DNA from 4 places in the Candidatus Accumulibacter phosphatis genome. Region 3 is predicted to be linked to each of the others. Evidence: riboswitches for the same ligand, from Rfam matches in the RefSeq annotation. Region 3 holds a riboswitch; each other region holds the start of a gene.
What was found. Region 3 has a riboswitch for cobalamin ahead of CAP2UW1_RS02095 (energy-coupling factor ABC transporter permease). Riboswitches for the same ligand answer to the same signal wherever they lie in the genome.
Positions count from the first base shown of each region.

Region 1: it holds a riboswitch for cobalamin, as region 3 does, so the genes downstream of both, cobO (cob(I)yrinic acid a,c-diamide adenosyltransferase) here and CAP2UW1_RS02095 (energy-coupling factor ABC transporter permease) in region 3, are expected to answer to the same signal.
Region 2: it holds a riboswitch for cobalamin, as region 3 does, so the genes downstream of both, CAP2UW1_RS10205 (energy-coupling factor ABC transporter permease) here and CAP2UW1_RS02095 (energy-coupling factor ABC transporter permease) in region 3, are expected to answer to the same signal.
Region 4: it holds a riboswitch for cobalamin, as region 3 does, so the genes downstream of both, CAP2UW1_RS19360 (TonB-dependent receptor domain-containing protein) here and CAP2UW1_RS02095 (energy-coupling factor ABC transporter permease) in region 3, are expected to answer to the same signal.

Region 1 is NC_013194.1:3,021,009-3,025,475, reverse strand. It holds gene amrB (AmmeMemoRadiSam system protein B) at 1-227, opposite strand, end outside; gene ispD (2-C-methyl-D-erythritol 4-phosphate cytidylyltransferase) at 269-967, shown strand; gene ispF (2-C-methyl-D-erythritol 2,4-cyclodiphosphate synthase) at 964-1,443, shown strand; gene CAP2UW1_RS13070 (OsmC family protein) at 1,479-1,976, opposite strand; cobalamin riboswitch at 2,162-2,391, shown strand; gene cobO (cob(I)yrinic acid a,c-diamide adenosyltransferase) at 2,572-3,186, shown strand; gene CAP2UW1_RS13060 (cobyrinate a,c-diamide synthase) at 3,201-4,467, shown strand, end outside.
Region 2 is NC_013194.1:2,305,927-2,310,393, reverse strand. It holds gene CAP2UW1_RS10220 (amino acid ABC transporter ATP-binding protein) at 1-78, opposite strand, end outside; gene CAP2UW1_RS10215 (amino acid ABC transporter permease) at 59-712, opposite strand; gene CAP2UW1_RS10210 (amino acid ABC transporter substrate-binding protein) at 719-1,525, opposite strand; cobalamin riboswitch at 1,740-1,957, shown strand; gene CAP2UW1_RS10205 (energy-coupling factor ABC transporter permease) at 2,081-2,758, shown strand; gene CAP2UW1_RS10200 (energy-coupling factor ABC transporter substrate-binding protein) at 2,755-3,111, shown strand; gene cbiQ (cobalt ECF transporter T component CbiQ) at 3,105-3,851, shown strand; gene CAP2UW1_RS10190 (energy-coupling factor ABC transporter ATP-binding protein) at 3,848-4,467, shown strand, end outside.
Region 3 is NC_013194.1:486,374-490,840, reverse strand. It holds gene CAP2UW1_RS02105 (carbohydrate porin) at 1-1,186, shown strand, start outside; gene CAP2UW1_RS02100 (ferritin-like domain-containing protein) at 1,331-1,792, shown strand; cobalamin riboswitch at 1,855-2,063, shown strand; gene CAP2UW1_RS02095 (energy-coupling factor ABC transporter permease) at 2,196-2,873, shown strand; gene CAP2UW1_RS02090 (energy-coupling factor ABC transporter substrate-binding protein) at 2,870-3,217, shown strand; gene CAP2UW1_RS02085 (hypothetical protein) at 3,426-3,761, shown strand; gene CAP2UW1_RS02080 (carbohydrate porin) at 3,808-4,467, shown strand, end outside.
Region 4 is NC_013194.1:4,463,662-4,468,128, reverse strand. It holds gene napA (nitrate reductase catalytic subunit NapA) at 1-901, opposite strand, end outside; gene CAP2UW1_RS19375 (chaperone NapD) at 903-1,151, opposite strand; RNA gene ssrS (6S RNA) at 1,537-1,719, opposite strand; gene CAP2UW1_RS19370 (cell division protein ZapA) at 1,753-2,097, opposite strand; gene CAP2UW1_RS19365 (hypothetical protein) at 2,112-2,312, opposite strand; cobalamin riboswitch at 2,469-2,673, shown strand; gene CAP2UW1_RS19360 (TonB-dependent receptor domain-containing protein) at 2,802-4,467, shown strand, end outside.

The DNA of each region.
Region 1 (4,467 bases), 2.5 Mb from region 3:
CGAACGCTCTCGCGCAAGGCGGCGATCGGCGCATAGACGCTGGCAGCGATCGGACCCGAATAGATGTAGCCGGCATGCGGCACGATGACGGCCTTGGGTCGCCTGCCTTGGGCCGGTCGGCTGTCGTTCAGCAAGTCGCGCAGATCGCGGGCGAGAACGCTCGACGATCCGGGGTAGAACATACCGGCGACGGCGGCGGGTCGCACATGTGGTGGCGGGTGGCTCATATTCCTGCTCCTTGATGAGTAGCATGCCCTAAAATTAGACCATGGTGAGCCACTACGCAATCGTTCCTGCTGCCGGCACCGGTGCGCGCTTCGGCGGCGAGACGCCGAAACAGTACCAGCTATTGGCCGGGCGCCCCCTGATCTACTACAGCCTCGCCGCCCTTTGCCGCCAGCAGCGCATTGAGCGTGTCTGGGTCGTCCTCGCGGCGGACGATATCTGGTGGCGCCAGCACGACTGGACAAGCCTCGGCTACAAGCTGGAGACCGTCTTTTGTGGCGGCGCGACCCGTGCCGAGAGCGTCGCCAACGGCCTGCGCGCCGCCGCCACGGCCGCCGATGACGACGACTGGGTCCTCGTGCATGACGCGGCGCGCCCCTGCCTGTCGCAGGCGATGCTGGCCGCCCTCTGCGACGAACTCGCCGACGACCCGGTCGGCGGCCTGCTCGCCGTGCCGGTGGCCGACACCTTGAAGCGTGCCGACGACGCGGAGCGCGTGGCGCGTACCGAGCCGCGCGACGGACTCTGGCAGGCGCAGACGCCGCAGATGTTCCGCTACGGCCTGCTCAGCCATGCCCTCGCCGAGCACCCCGGCGGTACCGACGAAGCGTCCGCCATCGAGGCCGCCGGTTTGCGGCCGCGGCTGGTCCGTGCCGACGCCAGCAACCTCAAGGTGACTTATCCGGCCGACCTGCGTCTGGCGGAAATGATCCTGCAGGCGAAGGTACGGGTAGACGAATGATCCGCATCGGCCAGGGTTGCGACATTCACGCACTAGTACCGGGCCGCCGCCTGATCCTCGGCGGCGTCGACATTCCGCATCACGCCGGACTGCTCGGCCATTCGGACGCCGATGCCCTGCTGCATGCGCTCACCGATGCGCTGCTCGGCGCCGCCGCCCTCGGCGACATCGGCCGCCACTTCCCCGATACCGACGAGCGCTATCGCGGCGCCGACAGCCGCCAACTCCTGCGCGCGACGGTCGCGCTGCTGGCGCAGGCGGGCTGGCGAGTCGGCAACGTCGATGCGACGATCATTGCCCAGCAGCCCAAACTGTCGCCGTATCTGCCGCAGATGGTGGCCAACATCGCCGCCGACCTGCAGATTCCCGCCGACGGCGTCAACGTCAAGGCGAAAACCGCCGAACGGTTGGGCTTCGTCGGCCGTCGCGAGGGAATCGCCGCCGAAGTGGTGGTGTTGATCAGCCGGGAAGCGTAAGCGGGTACCTGCTGCTCCGGCCGTCGACGCCGGCATCAGTCGTCCGTTGACGAGTCAGCCGTGCCGGCAGCGAAAACGGGCTCGCAGCGGACTTCGGTCTTGACCGAGTTGGCGATGAAGCACTCCGCGTGCGCCTGATGGTGCATCTCCACCACCTCGGCAGGGGTCGGCAGCCGACTGCCGGAGAAAGCGACTTGCGGCCGCAGCGTGACGACGGTCATGGCCAGCTTGCCCTCGCTGTTCCTGGCCATGACGCCCAGCGGGCTGTCGGCGTAGCTATCGACGCAGAACTTGCGGCGGGCGGCGATCGACAGGAACCACAGCAGGTGGCAACTCGCCAGTGCGGCGACGAAGGCTTCTTCCGGGTCCACGGCCGCCGGATCGGACATCGGTACCGGTACGACGTGCGGTGAAGACGAAGCGGCAATCTCCACACCGCCGTCGAAGCGCAGCATGTGCCTGCGGCTGTAACGGTTGCCGAGAAAATCCTGCTCGCCGCGCAGCCAGAGAAGTTGTGCGCCATAGTCAGCCATGCTCGGACTCCGTTGGTAGGTTGATGGGGTGCGGCCAGGGGCCGTGAGGGCGGTGGTGCGGCAGTCGCCATCTTCGCACGTCTCGTCTCGGAGCGTACTTCCTCGGCGTTTTTCCCGTCTGTCCGAGGCCAGGCCGCCCGCGCCAGGGCGCCGGCGAGCTTGACAGCGCGGCCTTGGGCAGGGTAAAAGTCGCGCATGCTTCAGGTGTCCCGACGGTGTCTTCCCGAGGGATGAAATGGGAAGCCGGTGCATCTGGCCTGTCTTGCAGGCCATGACCATCCCGGCGCTGCCCCCGCAACGGTAAACGAGAGCAAGGATCTGCAGTAAGCCACTGTGCCAGTGCACGGGAAGGCTCAGGTTCAGGGAGACTTCCTCGCTCGTGAGCCCGGAGACCGGCCTGAGACATGCGAATCGGCATTGCGGCGGGCGATGTTTCGGTGGTCTGGGGTCTTCCTCATTTCTCCGTCATCCCCTGCTCGATGTGCCGTGAAATCATTGAACGCGAACTCGCGCGGGTGTGCGGGGAGGGGAACAAAGTGCATTCGTCTTGCTTTCCGGTCCTTTTCGGTCGGCATTCGCGCGAGCGGCTCACGGCATGAGCGACGACGAGGTCCACGAGGTCGACGAGAGCCACCGCGCCCGCATGCAGCGGAAGAAGGCGGTGGTCGACGCCGCGATTGCGCGCGCCGATCAGGACAAGGGTGTGCTGCTGGTGCTCACCGGCAACGGCAAGGGCAAGTCGAGTTCGGCCTTCGGAATGGTCGTCCGCGCCCTCGGTCACGGCATGCGGGCCGGCGTCGCGCAGTTCATCAAGGGGCGCTCGGACACCGGCGAAGAGGCCTTCCTCCGCCGCCAGCCCGAGGTCGTCTGGCACGTGCTCGGCGAGGGCTTCACCTGGGAAACGCAGAACCTCGCGCGCGACCGTGAAACGGCACAACGCGGCTGGACGGTGGTGCGCGCGATGTTGCGCGACTCCTCGCTGGGCCTGGTCGTTCTCGACGAACTGACCTACGTGCTGAAACGCGGCTGGCTCGACCTGGCGGCCGTTCTTGCCGACCTCGAGGCCCGCCCGCCGATGCAGCACGTGGTGATCACCGGCCGTGGCGCCCCGCAAGCCCTCTGCGACGCGGCCGATACGGTCAGCGAGTTGCGCGACGTCAAGCACGCTTTCCGCGCCGGCGTGCGCGCTCAGAAGGGGGTCGATCTGTGAGATCCGTCCCGGCGATGTTCGTCTCGGCGCCTGCCTCGGGCCAGGGGAAGACCACCGTCACGGCGGCTCTGGCGCATCATCACCGCCAGCAGGGGCGGCGCGTACGCGTCTTCAAGAGCGGCCCCGACTTCCTCGATCCGATGATCCTCGAGCGGGCGTCGGGTGCGCCGGTCTATCAGCTCGACCTGTGGATGGGCGGTGAGGATCACTGCCGCCAACTCCTCTACGACGCGGCGGCTGAGGCCGACCTGATCCTCGTCGAAGGTGTCATGGGGCTCTTCGACGGCGATCGCTCGAGCGCCGACCTGGCCATGCTGTTCGGCATCCCGATCCTCGCCGTCATCGACGGCGGCGCCATGGCGCAGACCTTCGGTGCGCTCGCGCACGGGTTGGCCACCTACCGGCCGGGCTTGCCGTTCGCCGGCGTGTTCGCCAACCGGGTCGCCGGCGAGCGTCACTACGAGATGCTCGCTGAGAGCCTGCCACCGGGACTGCGCTCGTTCGGCTGGCTGGCGCGCGACGGCGACGTCGCGCTGCCCGAACGACACCTTGGCCTGGTCCAGGCCGCAGAGGTCGCCGATCTCGATGCGCGCATCGCCCGCGCCGCCGCCGCGCTCCATGGGGTCGAGCAGGTGATGCCGGCGCCGGTCACGTTCCGTGCGGCGGTCTCGGAGCCGCCGTCGCGTTGGCTCGCCGGCGTGCGCATCGGCGTCGCGCAAGATGCCGCGTTTGCCTTCCTGTATCGCGCCAATCTCGATCTGCTGCGTGCCCTGGGCGCCGAGCTGACTTTCTTCTCGCCGCTCGTCGACGCGACGCTGCCCGCGGCGGATGCGCTGTACCTGCCGGGGGGCTATCCGGAACTGCACCTCGACCAACTCGCCGCCAATACCGGGATGCAGGCCGCGTTGCGCGCGCACCATGCCGCTGGCAAGCCGATCGTCGCGGAGTGCGGCGGCCTCCTGTATCTGCTCGAGTCGCTCACCGACGCCGAGGGTCGGCGTGGCGAGATGGTCGGGCTGTTGCCGGGGCAGGCGACGATGCTCGCACGCCTTGCCAACCTCGGGTTGCACAGCGTCGAGCTGCCGGAAGGCAGTGTTCGTGGGCACACCTTCCACTACTCGCGGCTGGAGTGCCCGCTCGCGCCGATCGCCGTCAGCGTCGGCGCGCGTCCGGGGCGGCGTGGCGAAGCCGTCTATCGCGACGGGCGTCTGCACGCTTCGTATCTGCACCTCTATTTCCCGTCCAACCCCGAGGCCGTGGCGCACTTGTTTGCACCGGGCC
Region 2 (4,467 bases), 1.8 Mb from region 3:
CTTGAGCACTTCGACGGCGGCGAAGCGCTTGTGCACATCGCGCGCATGGATCATCGGGCTAGCCATCGTAGACGGCATACTTCCTCTCCAGATGCTGGAAGCCCAGCGTCAGGACCAGCGTCATCACCAGGTAGAAAGCCGCGGCGACAACAAAGGGCGTCGTCGTGAAGTCACGCTGGACGATTCCGCGCGCGGCGCGCAGCAGGTCGTTCATCGCCAGCACGTAGATCAGTGACGTGTCCTTGACCAGGGTGATCGTCTCGTTGCTCATCGGCGGCAGGATGCGCTTGAGCACTTGCGGCAGGACGATGCGCCGCATCGTTTGCGGATAGCTGAGCCCGAGGACACGCGCACCTTCGTACTGGCCCCGATCAATCGACTGGATGCCGGCGCGAAAGATCTCGGCAAAGTACGCCGCGTAGTTGAGCACGAAGGCGACGATGGCCGCCGGAAAGTCCGGCAGGCGGACGCCGATCACCGGCACGAAGGGCAACGCAAAATAGATGAACAGCATCTGCAGCATCAGCGGCGTGCCACGCATCAGCCAGATGTAGCCATTGACCAGGCCGCTCAGCACGACGAAGCGCGAAATCCTGACGAGGGCCAGGACCAGACCGAGCGGTACGGCGAGGACGAAGCTGATGAGAAAAACCTGCAGCGTGACCCCCGTACCCTCGATCAGGGGGGCCATGATCTCGATCACATAGTCCATGCACCGTTACTTCTTGATGATGTCCTTGCCGAACCACTTAGTCGAAATGGCGGCGGCCGAACCATCCTTCTTCATCTCGTCGAGCGTTTTCTGCAGTTTCGCCATCAGTTCGGTGTCGTCCTTGCGGGTGCCGACGCCGTAGTCCTCGGTGCCGAAGTTCTCGTCGAGAACACGGTACTCACCGGGCTTCTTGGTCGTGTAGTAGCGGCCGACGACCTCGTCGACGACCAGCGCATCGAGTCGACCAGCTCCCAGATCCATCAGTGCGGTGACGTTGTCGCCGAACTTCTTGAGTTCCTTGAGTGACTTGGCCGTGGCCGCGTCCTTCTCGACAGCCTCGATGGCGCTGCTGCCGTCCTGCACGCCGACCACCTTGCCGGCGAGGTCGGCCTTGGTCTTGACCGGCGACTTGTCGGTGACGACGATGATCTGGCGGTTTTCCAGATAGGGCGTGGTGAACAGGATCTTCTCCTTGCGCGCCTCGGTGATCGTCAGACCGTTCCACAGCACGTCGACGCGCTTGCTGTTCAGCTCGGCTTCCTTGGCATTCCAGTCGATCGGCTTGAACTTCACTTCAGCGCCGAGCCGCTTGCCGGCCTCGCCGGCCAGATCGATGTCGAAGCCGACGAGCGTGTTCTTTTCGTCGCGGAAGCCCATCGGCGGAAAGTTGTCGTCCAGACCGACGACAATGGCGGCAACCGGCGCCGGCACTGTCGCCGCTTTGCCTTCAGCAGGATTCTCCTTCTTGCCGCAGGCTGCGAGCAGCGCAGCGGACAACAGGACGATCGACAGAACTGCAGTTTTCTTCTTCATTTTTGTTTCCTGTGACGAGAACGATATCAGCATGGCAGGCCACCGCCGCAGATACATCACCAACGTGCGGCGGCGCCATGCCGGGGTCAGGTACGGCAAGGGCGACAGTATACCCAAGTCTGCGCACCCTCCCCGGCTGAATCGCCGGCGCCGCGCGTCGCCTCGACATCCGCGAACATTCGCGCGAACGCTTGGGCCTGGCACGCGCTTCACGTATACTTCGCTTGGTTCAGGTGCCATGCCGCACAACCGTGCGGCAGGTGAAACGGGAAGCCGGTGACCGTACGATTCCACGAATCGTGCCAGTCCGGCGCAGCCCCCGCTGCTGTATGCCCGACGAGTTTGCCTCATGCCACTGCGTGATTGACGCGGGAAGGTCGGCAAAGGAGAAGGAAGGCGAGCCAGAAGACCGGCCTGAACCACAGGCAGTGCCAATCCCCGGGGTGACGGGAACGGTTCCGTTGATCAGCCGCAGCGGTTGCTTTGCAGGCGGTCCGTCTTCCGATCCTCGCCTCACGATGGTGCTTCCTGCCTTTCGCGCAGAGGAGGATGGTCATGCACATCATGGAAGGCTTCTTGCCCATCGAACATGCCGTCGGCTGGACGCTGGCGTCGGCACCCTTCGTCATCTACGGCCTGCGCGCCGTCAGGCAAAGGGTCCACGAGCAGCCCGAGCAACGCATGCTGCTCGGTGTGGCGGCGGCTTTCGCCTTCGTTCTATCGGCACTCAAACTACCCTCGGTGACCGGCAGTTGCTCGCACCCGACCGGCACCGGGCTCGGCGCGATCCTCTTCGGCCCGGTCATCATGGCGCCCATCGGTGCCGTCGTGCTCCTCTTCCAGGCACTGCTCCTCGCCCATGGCGGACTCACCACTCTCGGCGCCAACCTGTTCTCGATGGCGATCGTCGGCCCGTTTGCCGCCGCTGCCGTCTTCCGCCTGGCGCGTGGCCTGAAGTGCTCGTTTGCCGTCAGCGTCTTCCTCGCCGCCAGTCTGGCCGACCTGCTGACCTACGTGACCACCTCGCTGCAACTGGCCTGGGCTTTCCCTGACCCGGTCGGCGGCTTCGCCGCCTCCTTCGTCAAGTTCGCGGGCATTTTCGCGATCACCCAGATCCCGCTGGCCATCAGCGAGGGTCTGTTGACGGTCGTCATCTTCAATGCCCTGGCGCGTTTCAACCCGCGCGAACTGCAGGACATGAAGGTCATCGGCAGCAGCGAGGTGCGCGCGTGAAACGCCATCAGAACCTCTTGCTCCTAGTCGCCGTCGTGCTGCTCACCGCCCTGCCGCTGTGTCAGGTGCAAAGGCCCGAGGCGGGCGCGGACGGCAAGCCGATCGAGATCTTCACCGGCGCCGACGACAAGGCCATGGCGCTGATCGGCCAGATCGCCCCCAGCTACCAGCCGTGGTTCGAGCCGCTGATGGAACCCGCCAGCGGTGAAGTGGCGTCGCTCCTGTTCGCCTTGCAGGCCGCCCTCGGAGCCGGCTTCATCGGCTATTATCTCGGCGTTTCGGTGACCCGCGAGAAGATGCGGCGCGAAGCCGGAAAGCGCCAGGAGGCGGACGCCGGCGACAGAGCGTGCTGATCGAACAATGCGCCTACGCCAACCGCTGGCGCAAGGCGGCTCCGGCGGCCAAGGGCCTGTTCTCGCTGTGCGGCTTCGTCGCCGCGTTTGCCGCGGCCAGGCCGGAAACAGCCCTCCTCGTCGCCGCCCTGGTTGCGCTCTCGACCATCGCCGGCGCCGGCGTCTCCCCCGGCCACTACCTGCGGGTGGCCCTGCCGGCGCTGGCCTTTCTCGCTCTCGGCTGTATCTCGCTGGCCTTTTCGCTCGACCTGAACGCCGCGACCGGGGCCATCGGCCTCCAGTTCGCGCCGGACGGTCTCGGCAAACTGGCGGCGGTCGGCGCACGTTCGCTCGCGGCGCTGGCCGCCCTGCTCTTCCTGGCCCTGACGACACCGCTGATCGACCTGGTCGCCCTCCTCCGCCGCCTGAAAGCACCGGAAACCCTGCTCGAGATCATGGTGCTCTGCTACCGCATGCTGTTCGTTTTCTCGGAGGCGGTTCATGACACCCTGACGGCACAGTCGGCGCGCCTCGGCTATGCGACGCCACGTCTCGCCATGCGCTCGCTCGGCGGACTGGCGGCGAATCTCACGCTGCAGGTCTGGGAGCGCGCGCACGCCCTGCATGTCGCCGCACAGGCACGCAACAACGATGGGCCGCTGCGTTTCATGGAGCCGCATTTCGAGCAAACGGCGCGCGCCGTCGGCATTGCAGCCACGGCCGGCAGCGGCCTGATTGCTTTGGCGCTTGGACTTCGATGACGTTGGCGATCGCTGGCCGGACGACGGAAGCGCTGCTCGCCCTCGAGCAGGTCGGTTTCTCTTACCCCGATGGCAGCGTCGGGCTCGCCGACTGTTCGCTGTCGATCATGCGCGGCAGCCGCAATGCTTTGATCGGCGCCAACGGTTCGGGCAAGACCACCGTCTTCCAACACACCAACGGGCTGCTGCGACCACAGGCCGGCGCGGTCCGCTACGCCGGGCAGGCCATCGATTACAGCCGCGGCGGATTGCGTCGCTTGCGCAGCAAGGTCGGCATGGTCTTCCAGAACCCCGACCGCCAGTTGTTTTCCGCCAGCGTTCTGGAGGACGTTTCCTTCGGTCCCTGCAACCTTGGCCTGGACAGCACGACGGTACGCGACCGGGTGGCAGCGGCGCTGCACGCCGTTGGCATGTCAGCCTTTGCCGACAAGGCTGTACACCACCTGAGCTTTGGCCAGAAGAAGCGCGTCTGCATAGCCGGCGTACTGGCCATGGAACCCGAACTGCTGGTGCTCGACGAACCGATGGCCGGCCTCGACTACCGCATGCAGGAAGAGCTGCTGGCGGTGCTCGATGGACTGCACGCGCGCGGCATCACGCTTCTGTTGGCCACGCA
Region 3 (4,467 bases):
CGCCCGCAAGCGGCTCTACGACTCGGGAGTTCAAGTCGACCTCATGTACACGGCCGACTACCTGCGCAACAACGCCGGTGGCTTGCAGCACGGCGGGGCCTACATGGGCCATACCGACCTCGTCCTGCAGTTCGACGGCGAGAAACTCTTCGGCTGGACAGGCGGTTCCGCCTTTCTGCAGTTGATCAGCAACACTGGCGGCAGAGTCAATCTCAACTATGTCGGCAGCCTGATGGGCGTCGATAACCTCGAGGCACCGGTCAACCGTACCGGCGTCTTCAAGGCGTGGCTGCAGCAAGCCTTCCTTGACGACAGGGCATCGCTTCGGCTTGGTCTTTACCCGATCGACAGCGAGTTCTACGTCACCGACGCCTCGGGAGTCTTCCTGCATCCGTCGTTCGGGATGGCGGCGGAAGTGGCCAACTTCGGCAGCCTGGCCGGCCCGTCGATTTACCCGACCAGCACCTATGCGGCACGCCTGCGTATCGATCCCGATCCTGCCTGGTACGCGATGCTGGCGGTTTCGCGCGGGATTCCCAGCGAGCGGATAGCCACCGCCGGCCCCAATGTCAGCTGGCCGAAGGGTACCGGCAGCATGCTCATCGGCGAAGTCGGTTTCAGTCCGGCCAAGGCCGGACTGCTGCGCGAGAGCACGCCGGCCGAGGCCAAGGACGACTTCGTGCCGATCAGCAAGCTTGCCGTGGGCATGTGGCGATTCTCGCCGCGCTTCCCGCAACTCGTTGCCGTCGATGCCGCCGACGAACCGCTGTTGGCAACGCACTGGGGCGCCTATTTCCTCGCTGAGCAGACGGTGTTTCGGGTTCCGGAATCGAACCGTGACCTCGCCGCTTTCGTCCGCTACGGTTTCACCGACGGCCGGACCAACACCCTCGACTACTCGCTCAGCGTCGGCTTCAGCTTCCGGGGTCCGTTCGCCGGACGCGAGAAAGACACCTTCGGTATCGCCGCGACGCGTGCGCACGCGGGTCCGCAGGGGCGCGCGCAGTTATCGGACGAGCTGGGCGAGCCGCTGTCGTCGGCCGCGGAAACGGCCGTGGAAATGACCTACCGGGCACAACTGGCCCCCGGGGTGGTCCTGCAACCGCTCGTCCAGCGGATCTTGAACCCGGGTCTGTACTTGCCGAACGCCACCGTCGCCGGGGTGCGCTTGCAGCTGGCGCTGTGAGCGTGCGCGGCCGGGACTCGAACTTGGTGGTGGGTTCCCGAAAACAATGGCGGGTAGCCTTGGCCTCAATCAGCCCTGATTGGTGACGGCGCACACCAATTGCAGGCACGACCTCTGTTTAGCGCTAACTATTGGAGAATCAAGATGAGTGACTTTGACCGTGACGAAGCAGTTGCCGTTCTCAATCAGATCATGGAGCTTGAACTGGCTGGTGTCGTGCGTTACACGCATTACGCACTGATGGTTTATGGCTACAACCGCATCCCGATCGTTGACTGGATGAAAAAGAACGCCGAGGAGAGTCTGGTCCATGCCGGGCGCGCCGGCGAACTGGTGACCTTGCTGGGTGGTCATCCGTCCTTGGGAATCGGGCCCCTGCTGGAAACGTATCAGCACGATACCGGGGATATCCTGCGCGAGAGCCTGGAGCATGAGACTCTGGCCCGAGCCGCCTACTACAGGCTGCTTGAGATCGTCGCGGGAAAGAACATCCTGCTCGAAGAGTACGCGCGGGACCTGATCGTCGACGAAGAAATGCACGCCGACGAAGTCAACAAGATGCTGCGCAGGCCGGGGGACACCGAGGCAGTCCGCGCGGTACCGTAACAAAGGGGCGGCACCGTGCGAGCGAGGTTTCTGCCTGTTGCCGGATGACGCCCACCGTATAGTATAGTTGACTCTGTTTGGGTGCCTTGCTCCACGACCGTGGGGCGGGTGAAACGGGAAGCCGGTGACTCTGATCCTTCAGACAGTCCGGCGCAGCCCCCGCTGCTGTAAGCCTGACGACTCCGCAAAACGCCACTGTGCTCGCGCATGGGAAGGCTGCTGGAGAAGACTGAAGGCAAGCCAGAAGACCGGCCCAAATCAAATGTAGCGCCAATCCCCGGGGTAAAGGGAGAGGTTGCGTCGATTCGCCGTCAGTCGGTTGTCGTCGCGCGGCTTGTCTTCCGATCTGTTTGCTTTTCCCCCAAATGGCGCATCTGGTCATTTCTCACTGTGGGAGAGAGTCATGCATATCATGGAAGGCTTCTTGCCTATCGAGCATGCTGTGGGCTGGTCCGTGGCATCCGCGCCGTTCGTCATCTACGGCATTCACGCCGTCAAACAACACATCCAGGAGAATCCCGAGCAACGAATGCTGCTCGGTGTGGCGGCAGCGTTTACTTTCGTTCTCTCGGCGTTGAAGCTGCCGTCTGTGACTGGCAGTTGCTCGCATCCCACCGGCACCGGGCTTGGCGCCATCCTCTTCGGCCCGGCGGCGATGGCGCCGATTGGCATGGTCGTGCTGCTCTTCCAGGCGCTGTTGCTCGCACACGGCGGCCTGACAACACTCGGTGCCAACATCTTCTCGATGGCTATTGTCGGACCATTCGCGGCTGCCGGTTTGTTTCGCTTGGCGCGCAGCCTGAAGCTGTCGTTCGCGGTCAGTGTCTTCATCGCCGCCAGCATGGCCGATCTGCTGACCTACGTGACCACCTCGGTCCAACTGGCCTGGGCCTTCCCTGATCTGGAAGGCGGCTTTGTCGCCTCTTTTGTCAAGTTTGCCGGAATTTTTGCGATCACCCAGATCCCGCTGGCGATCAGCGAGGGCTTGCTGACGGTGGTCATTTTCAACGCCTTGATCCGCTTCAACCCACAGGAATTGCAAAAGCTGAAACTCCTTGGCGGCAGGGAGGCGCACGCATGAAACACCATCAAAACCTCATCCTTCTGATTCTGGTTGTGCTGCTCGCCGTTTTTCCGCTGTGGCTGGTGGAGAAGCCGGCACCGGCTGCAGATGGCAAAGCGGTCGAGATTTTCGCCGGTGCGGACGACAAGGCGAAGGATCTGATCGGTGACATCAGTCCGAACTACACGCGATGGTTCGAGCCGCTGATGGAACCCGCTAGCGGGGAGATCGCCTCTCTATTGTTTGCTCTGCAGGCTGCTCTGGGGGCGGGCTTCATCGGCTACTACTTTGGCGTTTCGGTTACCCGTGAGAAGTATGCCGCGCGCAGGAAGGCGGCGGACGAAGGTGCCGGTGCCTACTGATCGAGCAATCGGCCTACACCAATCGCTGGCGGCGGGTCTCGCCAGTGGTCAAGGGAATCTTCGCGCTGTGCGGGCTCGGCGCGGCCTTCACTGCGGGGGTACCCGTCGCGACGACCGTCGTCCCTCTACTGATCGCCGCAGTGACGCTGGCAGGTGCCGGAATACCGAGCGGACGCTATCTGCGGGTAGCGACGCCGGCGTGCTCGCCATGGACCCCGAGTTGCTGGTACTCGACGAGCCGATGGCCGGCCTGAATCACAGCGCGCAGGAGGATCTGTTGGCGGTATTGGGCGAGCTACATGGCCGGGGCATTGCTCTGCTGCCGGCGACGCACGAGATCGACTTCACCTACCGCTGGGCCGACCGGTTTCACTTGGTGACGGGCGGTCATTGTGTGGCTTCGCTGGACGCGGCCAAGCTGGCCGACGGCGGGGAATGCCTTGTCGGCAGTTGGGCTGCCATAGCCCGGAGTCGTCGAGCTACAGCACGCACTTGCTGCCCGCGGGCAGGTCTCGGATGCGGGCAAGCCGCGAACGATCCATGAACTGTTGGCCATGCTGGCCAAAACAAATATGAAGGAGCGATAAACAATGTTGATAGCCAGAAACAAGCTGACCAACCTCCTCGGGGCGGCGCTGCTCGCCTCTTTTCTTGGTCAACCGCTGACTACTCTGGGCGCTGCGGCCGACAATCCCGCCGACCTTGGCAAAGTCATAGCGGCCGGCAAAGCCCCCGAAGGAGATTCAGTAGCGGCAAGCGATGCCACCGACGACACCCCCAACTGGCAGGAAAGCACCCTCACCGGCGACTGGGGCGGCGCCCGCAAGCGGCTCTACGACGCAGGCGTCCAGGCCGACCTCATGTACACGGCCGACTACCTGCGCAACAATGCCGGCGGCCTGCAGCACGGCGGGGCCTACATGGGCCATACCGACCTCGTCCTGCAATTCGACGGCGAGAAACTCTTCGGCTGGACAGGCGGTTCCGCCTTTCTGCAGTTGATCAGCAACACTGGCGGCAGAGTCAATCTCAACTATGTCGGCAGCCTGATGGGCGTCGATAACCTCGAGGCACCGGTCAACCGTACCGGCGTCTTCAAGGCGTGGCTGCAGCAAGCCTTCCTTGACGACAGGGCATCGCTTCGGCTTGGTCTCTACCCGATCGACAGCGAGTTCTACGTCACCGACGCCTCGGGAGTCTTCCTGCATCCGTCGTTCGGGATGGCGGCGGAAGTGGCCAACTTCGGCAGC
Region 4 (4,467 bases), 1.1 Mb from region 3:
TGTCGGTAACGCCCTTCTTGAAGTTGACGTTGCGAGCGACGAATTCCTGATTCACCGCGTTGTTCTGGATGATGTAATTGCAGATGTAGTTGAGGATGGCCAAGTCACTCTGCGGCTTGAAGATCAGTTCGTTGTCGGAGAGTTCGGTCGAGCGGTGGCTGAAGGTGGACAGCACGTGGATCTTGACGTCCTTGCCGGTGAGTCGCCGATCGGTGACGCGTGACCATAGGATCGGATGCATTTCCGCCATGTTCGAACCCCACAGCACGAAGGCATCGGCGTGCTCGATGTCGTCGTAGCAGCCCATCGGTTCGTCGATGCCGAAGGTGCGCATGAATCCGGCGACCGCTGACGCCATGCAGTGGCGCGCGTTCGGATCAAGGTTGTTGGTCAGCAGACCGGCCTTCATCAGTTTCGCGGCGGCATATCCTTCCCAGATGGTCCACTGCCCGGAACCGAACATGGCGATGTTGCGCGGACCACCCTTCTTGAGTGCAGCCTTGCACTTGTCGGCCATGATGTCGAAAGCCTGGTCCCAGGAAACCGGGGTGAACTCGCCGTTCTTATCGAACTTGCCATCCTTCATGCGCAGCAGCGGCGTCGTCAGGCGATCCTTGCCGTACTGAATCTTGGACAGGAAATAGCCCTTGATGCAGTTCAGTCCCTTGTTGACCGGGGCGTCGGGGTCGCCCTGGGTGGCTACGATGCGTCCATCCTTCGTTCCCACCAGGACGCCGCAGCCGGTGCCGCAGTAACGGCAGGCGCCCTTGTCCCAACGCACGCCGTCATCCTTTCCCGGTGCCGCCTGTGCAAAGCCGGGAAGGCTGATGCCGGCGACACTGGCGGCGGCAGCCACCGCATGGCTCTTGATAAAGTCACGACGTGTCAAAGTCAATTTCATCTCATGCTTCCTCATCAGGATCGGGTTCGAACTGGTGGTAGACCATGGACGCCGAGAGCACGCCCGGCTGCTCATTGATCTGCGCAAAAAGCTTGGTCACTGCTTGAGTCGAGTCGGCCTCGATGGTCACGATCATTTGCCCGGATTCGGTTGCCACATGCACCTCGACGCCACCGAGCGCGCAGAGACTTGCCTTGACCCGGGTAATCGCTTCGGGCCGGGCATTGACCAGTACGCTGGAGATATTCATGAATTCGCGACGCTCCTGTGCACAGGTCGGCCGGTTGCTGTGCCGGTACCGTCCGGCACGGACCGTTACAGTCCTGCGTCAGACGGACACTCTAAGCCTCTCGCAGAAGCTTTTTCTTGATACAAATCAAGCGGAAAAAATATGAGAGCGGGATTCGCCGGGCGACGATCCGCGGTTGGCGGCGGGCGGGCGCAGGGGCCATGCACCGGCCCGGTCAGGGCTGCCGGAAGGGGACGCTCACGCAGCGAGCGGTCGCCGTCAGCGCAGTGATTGGTGCCGGGAAGCCTGCGGGCATTCCCTGCAGGAAGCCGCGGGCCAGATGACTGGGCACGCCGACGATAGCGAAAAAAAAACGCGGAACCGAAGTTCCGCGTCTTCCCTTTTCCTTGTCCCCGCGAGTGCCGTCAGGCCGGCATCCTGAACCTGGATTCAGTTGGGTCACTTTCCTCCCGCATCAGGTATGCCCGACATGTGGGGCACACACAACAGCAGTTTCGATGGTCGGCGACCGATGCCAATAAGCATTGGTCCAAGGAATCTATGACCTTAACAAACACCGCAGGGAACTCTCTCGAAGGCTGGGAGGAACTTTACGTTCCAGTCACTCCCCGGTTTGCTGCGGCTTCAGCACCGCCACAAGTTCCGCCTCCATGAAAGAAATTCTACGCCGAACGTCGTCGATGTCCAGCCCTATTTCAGATTCAATTTTCTGATGCTGCTCGGGGCTTTCCTGATTCCGGTGAAGGTGCTCGTGGGCAATATTCAGGGCGGCCATGACGGCGATCCGCTCGGATAGATTGCTTCTGGTCTTCTCGGCGATGTCGCGCATCTTGCCATCGACGTAGGCGGCGGCGTTGAGCAAGGCCGCGCGCTCCTCGGGTGGGCAGGCAACACGGTATTCCTTGCCGAGCAGGGTGATGTCGAGAAAGCTGGCTTCGTTGGGCATCAGATGCGGATTCTTCAGGCCTTGGCCTCTGGCAGTTGCAGGGCAAGCGCTTCCAGCCGGGCGAAAGCGGCTCCCATGCGCTCGGTGAGGCGGTTCTTGTCGGTTTCGGCGGCAGCGAGACGTTCGCGGAGTCCGTCATTCTCCGCGCGCAACGTCTGGCAAAGTGACACGACCTCGGTGATCCGGCTCTCGAGCGCATTGAGTTCATCAAGCATGGGCCAGACTATAGAGTCAAAAAGCTTGTTCGGTCAAGGCGTAAGAGGCGGTTCTCAAGGTGGTTTGTGCCGGCACCGGCGCTTTGTCTCGTAATCACGTAGGCGTCTGGTCCGAAGCGAGGTTATACTCCGCGCTTCCGCGGACCTCGGGTCGCGGGAGAGATCGTGCAAGGTGCCGCAATGCAGCTTTGCTGCAGCGGTTAAACGGGAAACAGGTGCGTGTTCATGCAACATCATGCCTGTGCTGTCCCCGCAACGGTAAGCGAGTGTGGGCGTGTCGATAGGCCACTGGGCGAAAGCCTGGGAAGGCGACATGTCAAGACTTGCAAGCCCGGATACCGGCCTTCGCACACATGGACGGAGGTGCCGCGGGGATGCGGACACGCAACGCTCGGCGCGCTCGCGCCTGTTGATGGTATCCCTGTGCAGTTCCGTATTTTTGCTCGCCGACCTGCGGGGACGCTCGTCGGCAACAGGGAGAAACCCATCATGCATCCAAGCCAGGCGCGCGCACATTCTGCCGCGAAACTGCTCACTCTTGTCGCCGTATTCTTGTCGACCGCGGCAAGCTCCGCTGACCTGCCCCTTGATCCCATTGTCGTCACCGCGACTCGCCAGCCAACACGCAGCAACGAGTTGATGAGTGACGTGTCGGTCATCACGCGCGAGGAGATCGAGCAGGCCGGCGAAACCTCGCTCGCACAACTGCTGGCAAGGCAACCGGGAATTCAATACATCGCGAACGGCGGTGCGGGGAGCAATAGCGGCGTCTTCATTCGTGGGGCGGCGAACAATCAGTCGATCCTGCTGATCGATGGTCAACGAGTCGGCTCGGCGACCACCGGCAGCCCAGCGCTCTCGCGCATCCCGCTCGACCAGATCGAGCGCATCGAAATCCTGCGCGGCCCGGCGTCGTCGCTCTACGGTGCCGATGCCATCGGCGGCGTGATCCAGATCTTCACCCGGCGCGGCGAGGGGCCGCCGCGTGTGAACGCCAGCACCGGCTATGGCTCCTACCAGACGAGCGACAGCACGGTCGGCGTGTCGGGCGGTACGGATCTCGTTTCCTACAGCGTGCAGGCCGGCTACATCGACACACGCGGTTTCAGCACGGTTCACAACAAGCAGGACAGCAATTACAACCCCGATCGCGATGGCTATTACAACAGGAACTTGAGTGCCAGCTTCGCCGTTCGCCCGGCCAAGGACCAGGAAATCGGTGCGAACCTGCTGGCCAGCCAGGGTACCAACCAGTACGACGCGAATGACTTTGGCCCTCTCGGTGCGGCGCCGAACTACAACAGCGACCAGACCGTCAGTTCCTACTCGCTTTGTTCGCGCAACCGCGTGAATGCGACGTGGACCAGCACGCTGCGTGTCGGGCGCAGCACGGACGATGCCAGGGACTATGCCGGCGCTGTCAGAAGTGCCTCCTTCCGCACCGACATGGATCAGGCGTCCTGGCAGAATGACATCAAGTTGCCGGTCGGCGAAGCGCTGCTGGCGGCCGAGTACACCCAACAGAAGGTGTCCGGTACGACCGACTATGCGGTCAGCGAGCGGACCATTCGTTCCTTGCTGGCTGGCTGGAACGGCCGCATCGACCAGCACCGCCTGCAGTTCAACCTGCGACGTGACGACAACTCACAGTTCGGTGGTGAAACCACCGGTTCTGCGTCGTACGGTTACCAGTTTACGCCGGAGTGGCGTGCGCACGTCTCCTACGGAACGGCGTTCCGCGCCCCGACATTCAACGAACTGTACTTCCCCGCCAGTTTCCTTTTCGCGGGTGGTAACCCGGATCTGAAGCCGGAGAGAGCGAAGAACGCCGAGGTGGGCGTCAACTGGGAACACGCCAGCCATCGCTTTGGGGCCGTCTTCTACAACAATGATCTCACCGACCTGATCGAATTCCGGCCACCGACTTTTGCGCCGGTGAATGTCAGTAAGGCCTTGTTGCGGGGCGCGACGCTCACCTACGATGGGCGTTTGTCGGGCTGGGGGTTGGGGGTCGCCATCGACTTTCTGGATCCGCGCAACGAGGAGAATGGGCCAAACAACGGCAATCGCCTGGCGCGTCGCGCCGAGCAGCAGATGAGCAGCTACCTCACGCGAACGTTCGGTAACTGGGAATTGCGTGGCGAGTGGCAACTCG